Regions from separate parts of the Paenibacillus sp. FSL L8-0436 genome, predicted to be linked through region 1. Evidence: riboswitches for the same ligand, from Rfam matches in the RefSeq annotation. Region 1 holds a riboswitch; the other holds the start of a gene.

Region 1 (9,989 bases):
ACACTTTTACTTATATTTTTCGTCATCATGTACGCCATGAGCAGTCTGGACGTGCAGAAATACAAGATTGTCACCGGTTCCCTTTCGGAAACGTTCAGGAGCGGCATCCCCGTGCTTGAAGGTGGGGATGGCATTCTGGAGAGCCAACAAGAAACGGAAAACAGCGGCTCAACAAACAGTCAGGATAATGGAACAGGAAGCGAAGCTGCAGGCACAGCCAATGCCGGAGAGGCGGCTCAGCCGCCTTCGTCACGTGAACTGGCTTTCAAGGAACAGGAAGCGAAGCTGGCCTCATTGATGGGCGTCATCACCAAATATGTTGAAGACAACAACCTCGGGGATCAGATCTTTGTTGCAGATAAACCTCAGGGCATTGCCATTACGCTTAGCGACCGGTTCCTGTTCGATGCCGGCAAAGCCGAGCTGAAAGCACCTGCATTCCCTGCGCTCCGCCAGCTCTCAGGCCTGTTCCGCGGCATAGGCGCATCTATCAGCATTGAGGGGCATACCGACAATACCCCGGTGTCGGTTGGCTCACGCTATAACGACAACTGGGAGCTGTCAGGTGCGCGGGCACTCTCCATCCTGCGTTTCTTCCTCGACAATGAAGGACTGGATCCGGATACCTTCCAGTATGCCGGCTATGCTGATACCCGGCCCGCTGCCGACAATACTACACTGCTTGGAAAACAGAAAAACCGCCGCGTCGAGCTAATCGTGCTGCGGCAGCTTCAAGACGAAGAATAATTCCGCCTATCAGCCCAGAACAGCAGATGATGAAAGGTTACATTTGCTTCTAAAGGAGTCTGAATAGGTATGGAAACTCTAAACGGAACATCACCTGATCCCACCCGATTTTTAAAAAATCTGCGTCTACTAGTCTCGCTATTGGTTACCGCGTTTCTCCAGGGAATCATTACGTTCTTCGTTGGGGGCATGGCTTATTTCCTTTTACTCTCGTCGTACTCCCTTTTCTGGGGCGAACAAGCCAATGTGTATCCGCTAAGCAAGCTGATTCAAATCGCCGTTCGTTTTCTGCTTGCGGGCGGCGCTTTTGCCTTGCCCTGGCTGGGAGTCTGGTGGATGCTCTACGGTCTGGCCGACAACGGACGCATCCGCTGCTTTTTTCTGCACCTGTTCTTCGCTTATGTGCCGCTTTGGGTTATCTTTTTGCAGCTTGATCCCGTGTATTACCCGGACACAATGATCCCCAGCTCAGCCGGTGAGATGACCTTTTTTGTCTGCATGGCCATGGCAGCTGTCCTGCTGTATCCCTTTTACTCTATCGGAGTTTACTACTTTGTGCTCAGACCGGCTGCACCCCCTCGCAAAATCTACAGATTTATCCTTTTATGCTGTTTATTCGTCCTGATTAGCCTTGCACTGCTGCCCTTCTTGTGGCGGATGGCTCCACATTTTTATCCGGGACTTGCAGATTTCCCAAGCCGCTGAAAGCGCAAAAAGACAGACTCCTCACATTAGTGCAGCTAATGCGCGAAATCCGTCTTTAATAAATTTTCCACAAAACCAATTGTTATTCCCCAACCCGTTCACGGTAAGCGGCTGCGTCCAGCAGTCCCGATACGGCGTCGGCATACTCGCCTTCGATCTCCAGTTCAAAAATCCAGCCCCCGCCGTACGGCTGATCGTTAATCAGCTCCGGGCTGTTCTCCAGTGCATCGTTAATCTTGGTCACCGTTCCCGATACCGGTGAATATAATTCGGAAACCGTCTTCACGGATTCAATGCTGCCCACGCTGTCCCCGGCAGAAATAGCCGATCCAACTTCAGGAAATTCCACAAATACGATATCGCCTAGTAAATGCTGGGCATGGTCCGTAATCCCAACACGTATTAAACGCCCTTCGCCCTGCTGCGCCCATTCATGCTCCTCGCTGTACAGCAGGTTATCTAGCACTTCACTCATTTCAAGCCGCCTCATTTCCGAATTGGAGTTGTAAATTTAGTTATAGACTAAGTTATCGTCCTGCTCAATGTCAATATAACTGACAGGAAATTTAAATTTGTCATCTTTTTGACGTTTTTTTGTTGACAGTGCACCTCCATACCCGGTTTAATGGAGACAGCAGAAAATTATACGGTTTGCGAATGATGGCATAGGGAGAGACCGTCTCTTGAAGACGGCGCCGAAGGAGTAAGCCCTCTACGGGGTGAATCTCTCAGGCAAAAGGACCTTTGCCGGACGCATCTCTGGAGAGCATCAGGCCCTGCTATTGCAGCGTACTGGTCACCAACGGGGAAACCTGCCGGGTTCACAGCAGGGTAACTCTCAGGTACAAAGGACAGAGCGGAAGTCTATATATGCGCGTACGCATATTCGGCTTCCGCCTGTCCTTTTTTTTAATGGGCAGAAACGGACACCGTCCCTGCCGGCAAAGGAAATCCCGTTAGGCTTGCATGTAATCAGACCAAGGGAGTGAGCACATGAACGCTTTGAAAAGAACGCCTTTTTATGACCTTTATTCTGCTTATGCGGAGTCCAGATGCATTGACTTCGGCGGCTGGGAGCTGCCGGTGCAGTTTACCGGAATCGTCAAGGAGCATGAGGCCGTGCGCGGGCAAGCCGGACTGTTCGATGTGTCGCATATGGGTGAATTCATGGTTAGCGGCAGCGGCTCCGAAGCCTTCCTGCAAAAAATGACGACTAATGATGTCAGCAAGCTGGCAGACGGTGGAGCGCAGTACACGCTGCTTCTATATCCAAACGGCGGTGTTGTCGATGATTTGCTCGTATACCGCCTCGGCGAAGAGCATTACATGCTTGTCGTGAACGCCTCCAACATCGACAAGGACTTTCAGTGGCTGCAGGAGCATCTCACCGCAGAATTCAGCGGCGTCAGCCTGAGCAATATCTCGGATGAGACTCTTCTGCTCGCCCTGCAGGGCCCGCTGGCTGAGGCCATCCTCTCCAAAGTTACAGCGGCTCCCATTGCTGAGCTGAAGCCTTTCCACTTCATCGAGAACGCCGAGGTATGCGGCGTGAACGTTCTGCTCTCCCGCACCGGATATACCGGCGAGGACGGATTCGAGCTCTACGCGCCGCCGGATACGGCGGCTGCGCTGTGGAACGGCCTGCTGGAAGCGGGGGCTCCGCACGGCCTTACACCGGCCGGTCTTGGCGCACGCGACACGCTGCGCTTTGAAGCCAAGCTGCCACTGTACGGCCAGGAGCTGTCAGCGGATATTACGCCGCTGGAAGCAGGCGTGCAGTTCTTCGTGAAGCTGGACAAAGAAGATTTCATCGGCCGTGATGCGCTGGTGAAGCAGAAGGCTGACGGTCTGCCCCGCCGCCTCGTCGGTCTGGAAATGATCGACCGCGGCATTCCGCGTTCCCACTACCCTGTATACGGAGATGGAGTAAAGATCGGTGAAGTGACCACCGGCACCCAGTCACCGACACTCAAACGCAATCTCGGACTTGCGCTGCTGGATGCAGCTTACAGTGAAATAGGCACAGAGGTAAACGTAGAGATCCGCGGCAAGCAGCTCAAGGCTGTCGTGGTCAAAGCGCCATTCTACAAAAAGAGCCAGGGAGTGAAGCCGCAATGAAGCACCGTTATCTGCCAATGACTGAACAAGACCGCCATGAAATGATGGAAGCAGTCGGAATTCAGTCCATGGAGGAGCTGTTCTCCGATATCCCCGAGGCCGTCCGTTATCAGGGAACTATGCCGATATCGGAGGCGCTGGATGAATACGCCTTGCTGCGCCATATGAAAGAGCTGGCCGACAAAAATGCCAATTTCGATACCCACGCCAGCTTCCTCGGCGCCGGCCTGTATGACCATCATATCCCGGTTGTCATCAATCATGTCATCTCCCGTTCGGAATTCTATACTGCTTATACCCCTTACCAGCCGGAAATCAGCCAAGGCGAGCTGCAGGCGATCTTTGAATTCCAGTCCTACATTTGTGAGCTGACCGGCATGAAGGTGGCCAACGCCAGCATGTACGATGGCGCTACGGCTTTCTCGGAAGCGGCAGTACTTGCAGCTGGTGCCACCAAACGCAAAAAGCTGATTGTCTCCCGCACCGTGCATCCGGAGGCCCGCCAGGTGCTGCGCACTTCGGCAGGGGCCTGGGGCCTCGATGTCGTAGAGATTGACTATAAAGACGGTGTAACCGACCAAGCGAAGCTTGCCGCAGCCATCGACGGCGACACGGCGGCGGTCCTGGTGCAGTCACCGAACTTCTTCGGCGCAATAGAAGAACTCGGTGCCATCGAGCCGCTGATCCACGGCGTCAAAGGCCTGTTCATTGTCAGCGCCAACCCGCTGGCGCTCGGCGTGCTGGAAACGCCGGGCAAGCTCGGCGCCGACATCGTCGTCGGTGACGCGCAGCCGCTGGGCATTCCGGCTTCGCTGGGCGGACCAACCTGCGGATTCTTCGCCGTAGCGGAGCATCTGATGCGCCGCATGCCGGGCCGGATTGTCGGCCAGACCGTTGACCGGAACGGCAAACGCGGCTTCGTGCTGACGCTGCAGGCCCGCGAGCAGCATATCCGCCGCGAAAAAGCCACTTCGAACATTTGCTCCAACCAGGCGCTGCTGGCGCTGTGCGCCTCCGTCTATTTGTCCGTGATGGGCAAAGAAGGCATGCGCGAGGTCGGCGAGCTGAACATCCGAAAGAGCCACTATGCCGCCGGCAAACTCGGTGAAATAAACGGTGCTGCGGCTGCGTTCTCAGCTCCTTACTTTAACGAATTCGTCCTGAAGCTTCCCGAAGGAAGTGGAGTGAGCGAAATTAATTCCAAGCTCATTAAAGCAGGTTATCTCGGCGGTTACGATCTGGGCCGTGATTATCCGGAGCTTGCCGGACATATGCTGATTGCCGTCACGGAGAAAAGAAGCAAAACCGAAATTGACCAATTCACCAGCGCACTGGAGGGCTGTTTATGAAACCGGAACAAAGTCTGATCTTTGAGCTTAGCCGTCCCGGCCGCTCGGCCTACTCCCTGCCGCAATGTGATGTTCCGCAGGACGAGAACCTTGATGCACTGATCCCTGCAGGACTTCTGCGCAGCGAACCGGTCGTGCTGCCGGAAGTATCCGAAGTGGATGTCATCCGCCACTACACTGCGCTGTCCCGGCGCAACTTCGGCGTCGACAACGGATTCTATCCGCTCGGCTCCTGCACGATGAAATACAATCCGAAGATCAACGAAGATGTTGCCCGCTTCCCGGGACTGGCCAAGATTCATCCTTACCAGCCGGAAGAAAGCATTCAGGGTGCCCTGGAACTGATGTACACCCTGCAAAATGATCTTTCCGCTTTGACCGGCATGGATGCCGTCTCCCTGCAGCCTGCCGCAGGCGCACATGGTGAATGGACTGGCCTGATGATGATCCGCGCCTACCATGAGAGCCGCGGCGAGATCCGCACGAAGGTGATTGTGCCGGACTCCTCGCATGGCACCAACCCGGCCAGCGCCGCAGCAGCCGGACTCGATACAGTGACGATTCCTTCCAATAATAAAGGAATGGTTGATCTTGAAGCGCTGAAGGCTGCTGTCGGCAGCGATACCGCCGCGCTGATGTTGACCAACCCCAGCACACTTGGCCTGTTCGAAACGCAGATTGTGGAGATTGCTGCAATTGTACATGAAGCGGGCGGACTGCTCTATTACGATGGAGCCAACTCCAATGCCATTATGGGCATTACCCGTCCCGGCGATATGGGCTTCGATGTGGTGCATTTGAATTTGCACAAGACGATGAGCACCCCGCACGGCGGCGGCGGCCCGGGAGCCGGACCTGTCGGCGTGAAGGCGAAGCTGATTCCTTTTCTTCCGCAGCCTACAGTGGTCAAGAATGAAGATGACAGCTTCTCGCTGAACTATGGCGGCCCGGAATCCATCGGGCGGGTCAAAGCCTTTTACGGCAACTTTGGAATTCTCGTCCGTGCCTATGCCTATATCCGTACCTACGGGCCGGACGGCCTGCGCGAGGTTTCCGAGAACGCCGTGCTGAATGCCAACTATATGATGCACCGGCTGGCACCGTATTTTGAAATTCCGTATCCGGGTGTCTGCAAGCACGAGTTCGTGATGTCCGGCAGGAATCTTAAGCAATACGGCGTGCGCACGCTGGACGTTGCCAAACGCCTGCTCGACTTCGGCTACCACCCGCCAACGGTCTACTTCCCGCTGACTGTGGAAGAGTGCATGATGATTGAGCCGACCGAAACCGAAAGCAAGGAAACGCTTGATGGCTTCATCGAAACGATGATTCAAATCGTCAAGGAAGCCCAGGAGACTCCGGAAATCGTGATTTATGCTCCGCATACTACGGAGATCAGCCGTCTCGACGAGACACAGGCTGCGCGTAAGCCGGTATTGAATTGTTCTTGCGGTTAAAAATCTTATTTAATTAATCAAAGGAGCCCATTTTTCACTGTGGGCTCCTTTTTGAACAAGGAATAAATGCTATTTATATAAGAATTTTGGGTTATTTTCGGAATTAGGAGAAAGCTTCTTAATGAACTGCCAACGGTCAGTTACTTTCATTTTATTATATATGCTCTTAATTACATTTCTCACTGTACCTTCACTAATTCCTAAACCGTTGGAAATAAATAATGCACTTTTTTCTGATAACCACATTTGAGCTACGTCTTTTTCTCGCCCGGTCAAGCTATATTCATCGAAACTCATTTCCAGCTTAAGCAACTGTAACTCGGGGTTGCTCAGCATCCATTTACAACTTACATTTTCCGCTATCTGCTGGATTAATGGGATGGCTAATTCAATTTGCTGCCCCTTATAAAATGAAATATCTATATATCCTTGTATCTCCCCCTCTGAATAGAGAGGTGAACATACACAATTCCAATCGAAGAATAACGAATTTGTATGTTCCATTCCTTTAACTACTCCAATAGAATTCATCTCAATTGCTAGCGAAACAGCATTCAATCCGTGCTCATGTTTGGCAAAACTCGTTCCAACTCCTAATCTGACCTTATTGAGTTCTTCTTTTATATCAGGTGATGAAGGATACAAATCAAGAATTTCCCCAATATCGTCGGTAAGAAAAGCTGCAAAGTCTACTGATATGTACTTACTAATTTTAAACATCTCGTTATGTAAGGAAGTAATCATTGCTTTATGATATATAGAATCCGGCTTAATCTCCGAAAAAGAGAGCTCTCTCTTATTATCGTGAGCTATTAAACTGCTAATTTTACTCAATGAATAGAACGAATCCAATTGTTCCTTTTTTAGGTCTCCTGGTGAATACCAAAATTTTGTCTGATCGTAAGCTGATGTCAATTAAATCCCTCCTGATTTCCATCATTTGTATTACCGAAAAAGAATAACATTCTAAAATGATATATTCAAGTAACTACAAATGATTCAGAAAAGATAATACAGTAAAAGATTCCTATCATAATTAGGAATAAATGTAAATACCCACTTCTTAACATTTAACACCAATAATTCCTATGGTAATCTTTTTTATGTAATACACTATATAAACAGGGAGGTATTTTAGTGAAAACATCTTTTACAGAACTAACCCTTTCAGAATTGGAGCAAATTCAGGGGGAAGGGGTTTGGAGCGATTTGGGATATGCCGTAGGATATGGCTTACATCAGGCATATGAAGGGGCAAAAGATGTTGTAGGGCTAACTAAAGAAGCAATGAACCCTATGAACTGGATTAACAGTTATTACCCAGGATTCAAGCCTTGATTTGTTCATTTTCAACCTTAAAAAAACCATTATTAAAGGAGAGGTATTAATATGAATATTAACGCATTCACTGAACTTTCCCACAATGAAGCACTAGAATTAGAAGGTGGCGGTTGGTTAGACACAGTGTTGGATTTTTCTAAAGAAGTTGGAAAAACCACTCTCGGAAAAGTTGTTGCCGTTGTTAGTTTTGTTCAGCCAGCTTATGACTTTGCAAAAGGTGTAAAAGCTGGTTGGGATGGATACTATAATTAATCACACCCCCCCCCAATATATATTTATATTGGGGGCTATTGGAGATAATTATGCTTAACGACAACGGGAAATATTATTTAACGAAAAACCTGGTGCAATTAATTACACTTTTCTTTATATGTAACTTATTTCTTTCAATTAGCTTAGGCTTTATTTTCAGAAATGACTCTATTATCAACTATATTGCAATATTTGCTCAACTTCTTTCCTACATTATTACCTTAAGTTTATCAAGCAAATTAAAGAAAGATATTCTTAAATTGTCTAACTTTATAGGTCTAAATCATTGGTTTACTTACATAATTGCCCTTGTCTCATTAGGACTTTTTTATTTTGCAGTTATGTTCTTTGTAGATTTTTTAAAATGGGACCGCATTTCAGAACAACTAACCTTGGCTGAAACCCTTAAACCTGGATACTCAAAGAGTTTTCATATTATTTCTTTCTTAATTTTATCGTTTCCGTTTCCCTTTTTTGAAGAATTAATTTTCAGAGGTTTCTTCATTAATTTCTTTAAGGAACGCTTCTCCTATATTTCCGCAATTATAATATCATCCTTACTTTTCGGTCTTTTACATGAAGGGAATTTTTTCACAACCACTATCTTTGGAGTGATACTATGCCTAGAAAATAAAGTTACCAAATCCCTAACACCTGGAATAATAACCCATATATTATGGAACTTTTTGAATTTATCTTTTTAACTACTTAAATCAAGCTTCTAAAAAACTTTATGGGAGCACTCCATGAAAAAAAGTACATTTGACTTATTGATGCTTTTTATATTCTCAATTCATTTATTTAATTTATTTTTTTATTTTTTCACAATTCATTCTATTGAGTGGTTTTCTTTGTTTATTGTATTAGTGCTTCTAGTTATGTATATACATTTCCATTACAAAAAATCAAATAATAAAGAATAAAATCACATTATTAGGTGGGAATTGATCTGTTCAAAAAATACGTGTGCATTAAACAACATGATTATAAAGATTGCGGAGCCGCCAGCATCGCCATGGTTACGAAACATTATGGACTTAACTATCCAATTACTAAAATACGGAACGTTGCAGGAACAGATAATAGAGGTACAAGCGCATACGGCTTGGTTAAAGCTGCTGAAAAATTAGGGTTCACCGCCAAGGCCGTAAAAGGAAATCACGAGGCATTTTTTGAAAACTTCCCACTCCCGGCCATTGCTCACGTGGTTATAGACCAAACCCTATTGCATTATGTTGTCATTCATAAAATTACGAAAAAAACAATTGTCGTCGCAGATCCCGCGAAAGGCATTGTTAAATATACACCGGAAAACTTTTTCAATATCTGGACCGGTGTTCTCATATTAATGGTACCCACTCCCCAGTTTAAAAAGGGCGACGAGTCTAAAGGGTTATTCACTCGTTTTTTCGGATTACTGATTCCTCAGAAAAGAATGCTGCTCGGCATTTTTTTAACATCCATGTTATATACAGTACTGGGTATTCTTTCAGCGTTCTATTTTCAATTTCTATTAGATGAAATTCTTCCATTTGGACTAAAGAAGACTCTTAATATCATCTCTGCCGGGGTGATAGTTCTATATATCTTTAAGGTTTTATTGAATGCTTTCCGCAGTCATATTCTACTGACACTGAGCCAGAAGCTCGACATATCGCTAATTCTTGGCTATTACCACCATGTATTAAAACTACCCATGAACTTTTTCGGTACCCGTAAGACTGGCGAAATCATCTCAAGGCTTATGGATGCCTCTAAGGTTCGGGATGCTATTTCCAGCGCAACCCTAACCATTATGATCGATATAATCATGGTTATTGCCGGGGGGATAATTCTTTATTCGCAAAGTTCCCTTCTGTTTGGTGTAACTGTAATGTTGGTTCCTTTGTATTTGATATTAGTTTGGGGATTCCACAAGCCATTTGACCGGCTGAACCGTGAACAAATGGAGAAGAACGCGCAGCTCACCTCCTACATTGTGGAATCTATTGACGGTATCGAAACGGTCAAAGCCTATCAT
Region 2 (9,989 bases), 510 kb from region 1:
GAAAGCGCACATAGTCACTGAGGAGTTCTGTCTTTCCTGATAAAATCTCTACGGCGTATAAATTCACCTTTGCCAAGAACCGAAATTCACGAGCAATCTCTTGGCCGTCCCTCCCCAAATCCTCTAACCAGCCAAGTTCTGCGTATCTGTAGATACTATCCTTGGCGTGCTCGTAATCCCCCAGCATTTGATATGCATCTCCCTGCATCTGTTGACTGAACCCAAAATAATAAACAAGCGGATGTTTCATCTCAATTATAGGTATATTCAATCCCATTGCTTTGCAGTACTGCCGCTCTTCATAAATACGTTGGGCATAGTTAAGCAGGATATCTGCGGTATAAATCAGCTTGTTCCATTGTTCAAACAAATATGCGGCCTCCAGGATTTCGACAAGAATATCCGGGTTGAAGGCTTTGAGGATGGAGTGGTGCATAGGTGAAACCTCCTTATAAAGAGTATTGTTCAGAAAAAAGTTTCTTTATCTATTCAGTTAGAAGTAGTAGAATAAACAAAATATACTCCTTATACGTAGTTTATTCAATATATTTTACCGCCTATACATCCCTGCTATTTATACCAAGACTCTCCTAACCTTTAGGAGAGGTGATTAGTAATGATAAAATTACGCAACATGGTTGGAGACCGAATCAGGGATATTCGAAAAGCAAAAGGTTTAACCCAGCAGCAATTAGCAGAGTTGTCCACCCTAGATGATGCCTACATAGGATCAGTAGAGCGAGGAGAACGGAATTTTTCTATAGATTCACTTGAGAAAATTGTAACCGCCTTAAAAGTTAAGCCAAGCGAACTTTTGCAAAGTTATGATAAACAAAACGAGATCGAAGCAGCACAACGCGAAGCAATTGATGAGTATGCAATAGTTGTGAGCGAGCTTAATGTAGAGGAGATTGAGAGAATAAGAAGGATTGTCAAAGAGGTTAGAGGTGCGTTCAAATAAAAAGTCATAACAATACCATTTTATACGCAAGAAATCATTCCGGAGCATGTCAAGATTCCCAGTAAAGTAAACTTGAATCATGAGGAATAGTGAATAAAGAGCATGGCAAAACCCTTCCAATTTGAGGTAAGTTGGAAGGGTTGGCTCTACTATGGGGGAATCGCTAAATCATTTATTTTCATACTATCATTAAATTTCAGTCATATACTATGATTAGATGCGGCCCCTTTTTTAAGGGGTCTTTTTCATTTATAAGAATAACTGCCAGAGTTGCTTCTTGGAAGGTGATATTGAAGAATTTTAATTTTTTTTGCCTAAAAGATAACTTTTTGTATGTCTCATCCATCTAATTATACAGAGGGCCCTCGAGGAGGAAGAATCATTTGCTGGAAAACGAACTGGATATCAAAAAGGCACAGAAAGGCGACCATGAGGCATTTACCCGTCTTTTCAGGCAACTGGAATCACAGCTGTACAGAGTAGCTAAAACCATTCTGATTTAAGATGAAGATTGCGCGGACGCTCTTCAGGAAACGACACTGAAGGTGTACAAAGGGTTGGCCAACCTTAAGCAGCCCAAATTTTTTAAAACCTGGGTTATACGCATCCTGATTAATGAATGCAATCAGTTGCTCCGTATGCGGGAACGAACTGTGGTTATGGCGGAGATTCCCGAAGAAACGAATGTTTCCTATTTGCCTTTTGAAGCCTCAGGGAATGTGGACCTGCAAAGCTCCATTAACCGGCTGGACGAGCCCCTGCGGCTTGCTATCGTGCTTTTCTACTATGAGGATTTATCCATTAAGCAGATTGCGGATGTACTTAGCATCACCGAAGGGGCGGTCAGGGCACGGCTTCACCGCGCACGGCGATTGTTATCCAAACAGATACATCCTGTACGGGGGGAAGGTCTTGCTAATGAATAATAAAAACTTAGAAAAGCAGCTCAGGGAGCTAAGACAAGCTAATACACAGGAGCTTCCTCCTTTACTGCGATCACGGCAGGATTCGACTTATGCATCTCTCTCCACAATTGTTCAGGATTCTGCGGACAAGAAAAAGAAAAGCAAGGTATATCCAAAAATTGCGGCTATTACTGCGGCAATATTGCTCAGTGTTATGCTAACGGCAATCTATCCGCCAGCACTGGCCAATGCGCTAAAGCAGCTTCCATGGGTAGGCGGCATTTTTGAACAGGCCGGTGATCTGGGGTTGCAGGCCGCGCAGCGTTTGGGTCTGATTTCCCGCCCGAACAGCAGTGATACTCATGAAGGAATCACCTTATCTGCCGAAGAGGCCGTATTTGACGGCAGCCGTTTAGCATTCTCCGTGAAGCGTGAGGGAGAAGGGCTGGGCAGTACGCTGACCGAAGTGACGATGGGGACAGACGGGAAGCCTTTTCTGGAGAAAGGCACAATAGATTATGCAGACGTATTGATCGACGGAGTCTCACTGGAGGACTTTGCAGATAGGCAATGGGCGACTATTCCGTTTCTAACCTGGATGGGAGGCAAGGAGAGCAATACAGCTATTTTTAGGCTGGTGGATTCTTCGAATTTGGGTGTCTCCACCAAAGCTTTTCCTGATCAATTTGTACTGACCCTAACAGTTCGCTTACAAGGTATTAATGAACCGTTTATTCTCCAGATTCCTGCACGTAAGGTTACAGAGAATACTATTACCACACCCAATATACACGCACAAGCAGAAGGCTTCAGTTTGTCGCTGCAAAAGCTGGAATACAGCCCATTAACGACCCGTCTGTCGCTTATGCTCGAACAAGAGACAGATGTAGATAATCCAGATTTGCATTTAATAAGCTTTGAAGTAAAGGATGAACAAGGACTAGTGTTAGAAAATATATCAAAAGAAGCCCTCTATTCTTCCAATGGGTCACTTCATGTGGATTTGCTTACAGAGCCGTTCGACAAGCATCCTAATAAGCTCACAATCCGTGCCTATCTTAATGAGTTCAAGGACCCGGAAAGAAAGAGCGGGCTATTCAAAACAGACCGTTTCGGAAACACGGTGAAGCATTATATCGACGGTCTGGAAATAAGCGTGTTAATTCAATAAAAAACTTAGGAGATGGATATTATGAGAAAAAAGACAATGAAATTATCTGTAATTTTAAGCGCTGCAGTATGCCTTGGAGGGCTGGGAATGCCGGCTGCAACCCATGCATCTGTTGTTCAACCGGCTGCTGAAGCTTCCCTGAATACACCAAAAGCCTCGGATTCACACGATAAGCTTACTGTAAAAGGAAGTGCACAATTTGACGGCAATTATATTAAGATCAATCTGAGCTGTGAGGGAACCTTATATTCAGGAAATTTCGCAGGAATAACCTTAGATGCTAAAGGCAAACCCTATCTTGCAGAAGGGACAATAGTGGGTATAGATGCAAAGATAGCTCAACCTGGAGGCATTGAGTTGAAGTCACCGCGCTGGAGCAAGGACGGTGATAGCAACAAGGCGGTTGTTGTACTGCCAATCGGATGGTTAAATGAAGAACAAAAGGCAGGTCTAGCCGCTGGCTCTGAAATCAGCGTGAATGTGGAGCTCCAAGGTATACAAGAGCCGTACGTACTGAAGTTTTCTCTTAAGCAAGAAGGAGTGGTGCGTAACATTCAGCCGCCTGCTCCAAAGGCAGACAGCCAATTTGAAATTGAAACCACCCGAGTCGCTGTAGGAGAGGCTTCTGTGCGCATTGCACTGGCGGTAAAAGGAGTACCCAACATTCAAGCCTATGATATAGGATATGATATTTATGATAATCTCGGAAATGAGTTAAACTCGATCGCGAGGGACACTGTTGCAATTACCCGGGATACTACTTCTGAAGATTTATTGTTCGGAAAGATTAACCCAGCCGCAGAATATCTGATTATCCGGCCTTATAAAGCAGTTTTTGAAAAGGGCAACACCGGGGCATATAAATTGGATTCTAAAGGAAAGGTAGTTAAAATTTACAACGAGCAACTGGAAATGAAAATTCCTCTGAAATAGCGTTGTCGCAGCAAGCCTACCCATATTGATTTGGAACAGGGGATTGCCTATCCGGCCGAAAGGCCTGAGGCAATCCCCTTTTTCATAAAAAAGTGAGCGTTAGGCATCCATGGGATGTGATTCTGTACTAATTATTTTGCTGCTTCTTTCCCGCTTTCTCCGATTCACCGAATACAAAACAAATAATAGAATAAACCATAACGGCGTCAACAATAAGGCCGGACGTGTTTCTTCAGCAAACAGCATAATAATGAGTATGATTGCAAACAGCGCTAGGACTACATAATTAATAAATGGGGTGAACGGTGCTTTGAATTTTGACTTCGCCTGCAATTCCGGCTTTGTTCTCTTATACCGCAAATGGCAGATCAGAACGATACCCCAAACCCAGATGAAACAAATGGCACTGATGGTCGTCACGATTCCAAAAGCAGTCTCCGGAATCAGCTTACTCAAAAGAGCTCCCACGGATAACACAAGCGTGGAGATGAAAAGCGCATTGCTTGGGACATGATTTTTATTCAGCTTTGCAAAATTGGCTGGAGCCTGGTCATTCCTGCTCAAATTATATAGAATCCGGCTTGTTGAGAACATTCCGCTGTTACAGGCAGACGCGGCTGAAGTTAATACGACAAAGTTAATAATTCCAGCAGCAATCGGTATCCCCACCAAACTAAATGTTTTAACAAAAGGACTTTCTGCCGGATTCAGTTCCGTCCATGCGTTGATGCATAACAAGGCGATAATGGCACCCACGTAGAAAAATAGAATTCTTAAAGGAATTTTATTAATAGCCGATGGGATGGTTTTTTCCGGATTGGATGTTTCGGCTGCCGATACCCCCACCAATTCTACACCGACAAAGGCAAACACAACCATTTGAAAGGAAAGTAGGAACCCTGAAACCCCGTTCGGGAATATCCCCCCATGTGCCCAAATATTACGGACAGTAACCGTTCCGTTCGCTGTTTTGAATCCAATCACCAGCAGGATTGCCCCGATAACAATTAACGCGAGAATAGTCACTACCTTGATTAAAGCAAACCAGAATTCCAATTCGCCAAAACTTTTTACAGTTAATAAATTGAGTCCTAATAAAATGATTAAACAAATGACGGCAGGGATCCATTGCGGGATATCAAACCAATATTGTACATATACGCCAACAGCTATAATATCCGCCATAGCCGTCATGATCCAACAAAACCAATAGGTCCATCCGGTTACAAATGCTGCGCGCGGTCCAAGATAATCTTCGGCGATGTCTGTAAAAGATTGATAACCCGCTTTCGACAACAGAAGTTCTCCTAAGGCCCTCATAACAAAAAACACGGCAATACCGACGATTAAATAAGCAAAGATGATGGATGGTCCTGCGAGTTGTATAGCTTTACCTGATCCTAAAAATAATCCGGTCCCGATGGTCCCCCCAATTGCAATGAGCTGAACATGCCGGTTCTCTAAATCTCTCTTTAGTTCTTGTGGTGCCATGTGAAACTCCCCCTCTACATCTAATAATTCTTTGTGAAATGATGAACAAGTAAAAATGACAATAAAAAAAGAGACTGGATGCGCTCCAATCTCACGGTCATAAGAATATTAAATAAAATACATTCATTATTCTGACGCTTATCAGAATAACAAATGAATTATCCAGTACTCTTCTGTCCTTTTGCCTGAGATTGTGAACCCTTCGGCGCCGGGGAATCCCCACGGTCTCTCCAGAAGCTGCTCCTGCTATAGTGTGATCCATAGCATTCATAGCTTAGAAATTATTTGATTATAGGATCATAACTTCTTTTAAATATTTTTCAATACTAATCATAGTCAAAAGTTTTGTCAATAACATTAGTTACCACCGTGCTTCGCCAAAATAATTATGATAGGGCTTGAACGTTGCCAGCACTTCGTCTACCTTGCCCATTCGCTCCTCCAGGCTTCCCCGAAGCGTGATGTAGGGAATCCGCCGCTCCTTCAAATCTGCAATAATTTGCTTATGGAAAATATGCCGCTTCTGGTTCCCGCTGCGGTCCCATGTATCCTCGTAAGGAATATCGTCGTCACACAGGAAAAAAAGGTCGTACCGCTGTGCATTTTCCAGGGCGATCCGGGTTAAGCGTTCAGGAGCCCGGCCGTGGTAATCCAAGGCAAACATATAAGTGGTGATCGCATTGGTATCGACAAAAAGATATTTATCCGCTTGCAGTAAAGCCCATTCTTCCCGCTCTATATGGCCGACAGCAATTTCATCGAACGCCTCCAAGCCAATTCGGCGGTCCACCTGATGCTCCGTCCAATAATCGCGCCCGTATTCGCTAGCATAGGTTGTACGATACTGCCGGGCCAACGCTTCGGTGATCGTGGATTTGCCGGTAGACATCGCTCCCACAAAAACCACTTTTGTTATTAAATCCCGATATACGCTATCGCTCACATATTCCCGGTACTTGTAAGGAACCGAACGGACCATGGTAGCTGAAATCGGTACCTGCCCGCGGGCTTCATCCACCCGCCGGTCTACTGCGCCCAAAGCGATGCTCATATGCTCTCCGTAAAACTCGCTGGAGTAGAAATGCGTCACTTGCTCGCCTTTCAATAACTCCAGAATATATTGCTCCTCCCTTATCTCATGCTCCCTGTCGTTCGAATACCCGTCCGGACCGTCCCAGGCTTCAATCACCCGCACCGCCGGGTAGAGCTTGCGAATCCAGTTGGCCCGGATATGCAGCGGGATCGGGGTCACCGTCGTCTCATAGATCACTACAATCAGTTCATCGACCTCTTGCAGCGCCGTCTCGAACATGAACTGATGCCCTTTATGCAGCGGGGCAAACTTCCCGAGCGTCAAGCCAAGTCTCTTCATGCTGATACCTCCCTAGCGCCCTTGTTCCAATTGTAGTAGCCGTATACAGCGTTAACCAGATACGCGCTCCACATGACGATCATCAGCAGGCCTTCACCGCTCCCCTCGAGCATTCGAATCACCCACAGCAGCACCGTGAACATATTGAGGACAATATAGACCAGCCATTGTTCCTTGAATCTTCGAACCATTAATAGAGTGGCGACAACGGATAACACCGTCGTAGTGGCATCAATATAAGACGAATTCTGCCCCGGTATGAATGATAGACCCAGGCCCAGCAGCAGGCTGCCTAATACGCAGACCGCCCCCACTAGAAGCAGACGCTTGAGCTCCAGCTGACGCATGGACAGCTTGCCGTTAGTCCGGTTATTTTTCCACATGTAGAAGCCGACCACATTCATAGGAACAAAGAACAGCAGATTTAGCATAACCTCTCCAAACAAACCGTTGACGTAAGCCAAGTATGCATAACCAACGGTATTGTACATCCCAAACACATAACTCATCAGATTTCCCTTCGCCGCGAGCACCACGCACAGCACCCCGGTGATAAAGACCGTAAATCCGAATAAAGAATCCTTAGAAAGCACCGTAAACCCAACAGCAATTGAGGTAAACAAAACCAGCCAGGTCAATTCAAACAGGTTCCAGCCGCCCCATGATTTATTCACTTGCATCCCCTCTGCTTTCATCCGATTTGTGCACCATAAAGTTAGTTCACTCTTAATTTCAACTTGATAATAACATATTGTTAATATCATTGAAAGCAAAAATGTACACTTGATGAATCGAATGATCCAAAGAGAGGCTTCGTGCCTTGTAGCCGCTAATGTAACTGATAAGTTAATTCGTTTAACCACGCGGTCATTGAGGAGATTTTAAACCACAAGTTATAATTCAAGGGACTAGTCGAACTGATAAAAATTGGAGGGTATTCAAATGAATATTGAGATCGGAAAAAAAATCAAAACCCTACGTTTACAAAAAGGAATGACTCAGGAAGAACTTGCAACAAAACTGAATATGTCATCCCAAGCCATATCCAAGTGGGAAAACAACGTAACCATGCCAGATATTCAAATTCTCCCTGAGTTATCTGTGATTTTAGGGGTTACAATTGATGAGCTATTTGCATTAACTGATGACACACATCTAGAGCGTATTGAAAATATGATTAGTACCGAACATTTTATTTCCAAAGATGATTTTAATTATGCTGAACAATTTCTCAAAGAAAGGCTAACTAATGACGAAAAAAAGGCCCCATGTCTCACATTGCTGGCTCAGTTACACATTCATCGTTCAGAGGAGCACCGTGAATTAGCTTCCCATTATGCCAAGGAGGCCCTGTTATTAGATCCACATAAAAAAAGTAATCATAATGCTTTACGGGATGCGGAGAATGGAGTCATTTTTGACTGGAACTATTCAAATCACCATAAACTTATAGAGTATTATAAAAATTTCGTGCCAAATCATCCAGATTACTGGCAGGGTTATGTATGGCTTATGAACCACTTACTTGCAGATGGCAGATGCGCTGAAGCTAAAGAAACTCTAGAAGGATTGAACAAAATCCATCCAGGTTATTTATATCAATTATATGGAGGACTGATCTGCAAGGAAGAAGGCAACCTTTCTCAGGCATTAGTTCTTTGGGAGCAGATGACGGATCTGTATCCTGATGAATGGCGTACGTGGTCCTTTAGGGGAGACTGCATGGCGAAACTGTGCAAATACGACGAAGCTATCGAATATTACACCAAAGGATACGAACTACAACCCAATCCCAAATATATAGATGCATTGATAGCAATTTCACATATATATGAGATTCAAGGAGATTATGATAAAGCTATTGAGAAGCTTCAAGAAATCATCGAACAATTGGAAAGTAATTGGGAAATCACAGAGGGTAAGGCAGTTGATTTTTATGCAAGAGAAATAGAATATTTCAAGAAACTGTAAGTAAAGTGGCATAAACTACTAGCCCATCAATTACACCGCTTCCCCTGCTATATTATGGGGTGGATTTCAATTCCGTTCACGAAAAGCCAATCAATGGAGCTGGCTCCATTGATTGGCTAATTCGGTGTCCCGTGATCACAGCTTCCAGCGGCAGGTCATCTTTAAGTTGCCCCCGTGCAGCTCCGCGGTCAGCGTGCCGTTCATCTTGTCCATTAGACTTTTGGCGATAGAAAGACCAAGTCCCGATCCTTGGCCGGATCGGGTGCGGTCGACCGTGTAGAAACGGTCAAATAGCAGCCTCACATCAATATCGGATAATTCCTTCGCATCGTTAATGATCGTAAACTCGGCAATTTCAGGCTGTTGCTGGAAGCGGATTTTCACATGACCGCTCGCATGCTTGATAGTATTGGTAAGCAAATTCTCAACGACCCTCCGCACGGCTGATTCGTCGGCATATACGGCTACCTCTTCCTCCGGCATCCGAATGTCCGGCGTAATATCCCGTTCGTTAAACCGGTCGTAGAAACCGACCAGAATGTCTGACAGGAGGACAGTCATTCCGATCCGCTCGGTCTTAAGCTGATAATCGGAAGATTCGATTAGGGATAACTCGAAGAAGTCGTTCAATAGTGCTTGCAGCCGTCTCGTGCGATTTTTAACAATGGTGAGGTATTCGTGCTTCTCCTCAGGCGTAACAGGCTCTGCTTCCAGCAGTTGAATATAGCCAAATATGGAGGTGAGCGGAGTACGGATATCATGGGAAATGTTCGCAATCGCCTGCCGCAGCTCATTCTCGGTTCGTCTTCTGCGGGCCTCCGCGTCGACTACGAGATCGGACTGGCGATTAATTTGACCTGCAAGTCTTTCGAGCCTCTGGTCGAATAGAGTCACGTCTATTTTTTTGCCGGTTGTCCGTTCATTATAGCGGCGCAGCTGCTCCGTCATCCGCCCCAGCTCCCGCCTCATCAGCAGCAGATGGGCAAGCAGGAGAGCCGCCACCGTAACCGTTATGAGCGTTATGATAAGCAAGACTTTCCCGCCCCTCTCATTATTATTTAATTTCTTTTCTGCGGAACACGAGAATACCGAGTAGCGCGGATACGACAATCGTCAGCACTGGCACGAGCAGGAGCGCTGGCAGGTCGCCGCTGTCAATACTGGGCTTGCCGATATCGTTCATCA

The links. A riboswitch is a leader RNA that binds a small molecule or an ion and turns the genes downstream of it on or off. The one in region 1 is predicted to bind glycine.
Region 2: it holds a riboswitch for glycine, as region 1 does, so the genes downstream of both, NSS79_RS33435 (amino acid permease) here and gcvT (glycine cleavage system aminomethyltransferase GcvT) in region 1, are expected to answer to the same signal.

What each region holds. Positions count from the first base shown of each region.
Region 1 is NZ_CP151955.1:6,731,638-6,741,626, forward strand. Features, by position in the region: gene NSS79_RS31135 (flagellar motor protein MotB) at 1-747, shown strand, start outside; gene NSS79_RS31140 (hypothetical protein) at 817-1,452, shown strand; gene gcvH (glycine cleavage system protein GcvH) at 1,535-1,927, opposite strand; glycine riboswitch at 2,110-2,206, shown strand; gene gcvT (glycine cleavage system aminomethyltransferase GcvT) at 2,446-3,570, shown strand; gene gcvPA (aminomethyl-transferring glycine dehydrogenase subunit GcvPA) at 3,567-4,919, shown strand; gene gcvPB (aminomethyl-transferring glycine dehydrogenase subunit GcvPB) at 4,916-6,376, shown strand; gene NSS79_RS31165 (LuxR C-terminal-related transcriptional regulator) at 6,446-7,291, opposite strand; gene NSS79_RS31170 (hypothetical protein) at 7,514-7,714, shown strand; gene NSS79_RS31175 (hypothetical protein) at 7,766-7,969, shown strand; gene NSS79_RS31180 (type II CAAX endopeptidase family protein) at 8,020-8,673, shown strand; gene NSS79_RS31185 (peptidase domain-containing ABC transporter) at 8,934-9,989, shown strand, end outside.
Region 2 is NZ_CP151955.1:7,237,375-7,247,363, forward strand. Features, by position in the region: gene NSS79_RS33410 (DNA-binding protein) at 1-436, opposite strand, end outside; gene NSS79_RS33415 (helix-turn-helix transcriptional regulator) at 617-961, shown strand; partial or broken gene NSS79_RS33420 (sigma-70 family RNA polymerase sigma factor) at 1,480-1,887, shown strand; gene NSS79_RS33425 (DUF4179 domain-containing protein) at 1,880-3,037, shown strand; gene NSS79_RS33430 (DUF5643 domain-containing protein) at 3,059-3,970, shown strand; gene NSS79_RS33435 (amino acid permease) at 4,070-5,461, opposite strand; glycine riboswitch at 5,625-5,705, opposite strand; gene NSS79_RS33440 (AAA family ATPase) at 5,823-6,833, opposite strand; gene pnuC (nicotinamide riboside transporter PnuC) at 6,830-7,507, opposite strand; gene NSS79_RS33450 (tetratricopeptide repeat protein) at 7,776-8,804, shown strand; gene NSS79_RS33455 (HAMP domain-containing sensor histidine kinase) at 8,940-9,836, opposite strand; gene NSS79_RS33460 (ABC transporter permease) at 9,859-9,989, opposite strand, start outside.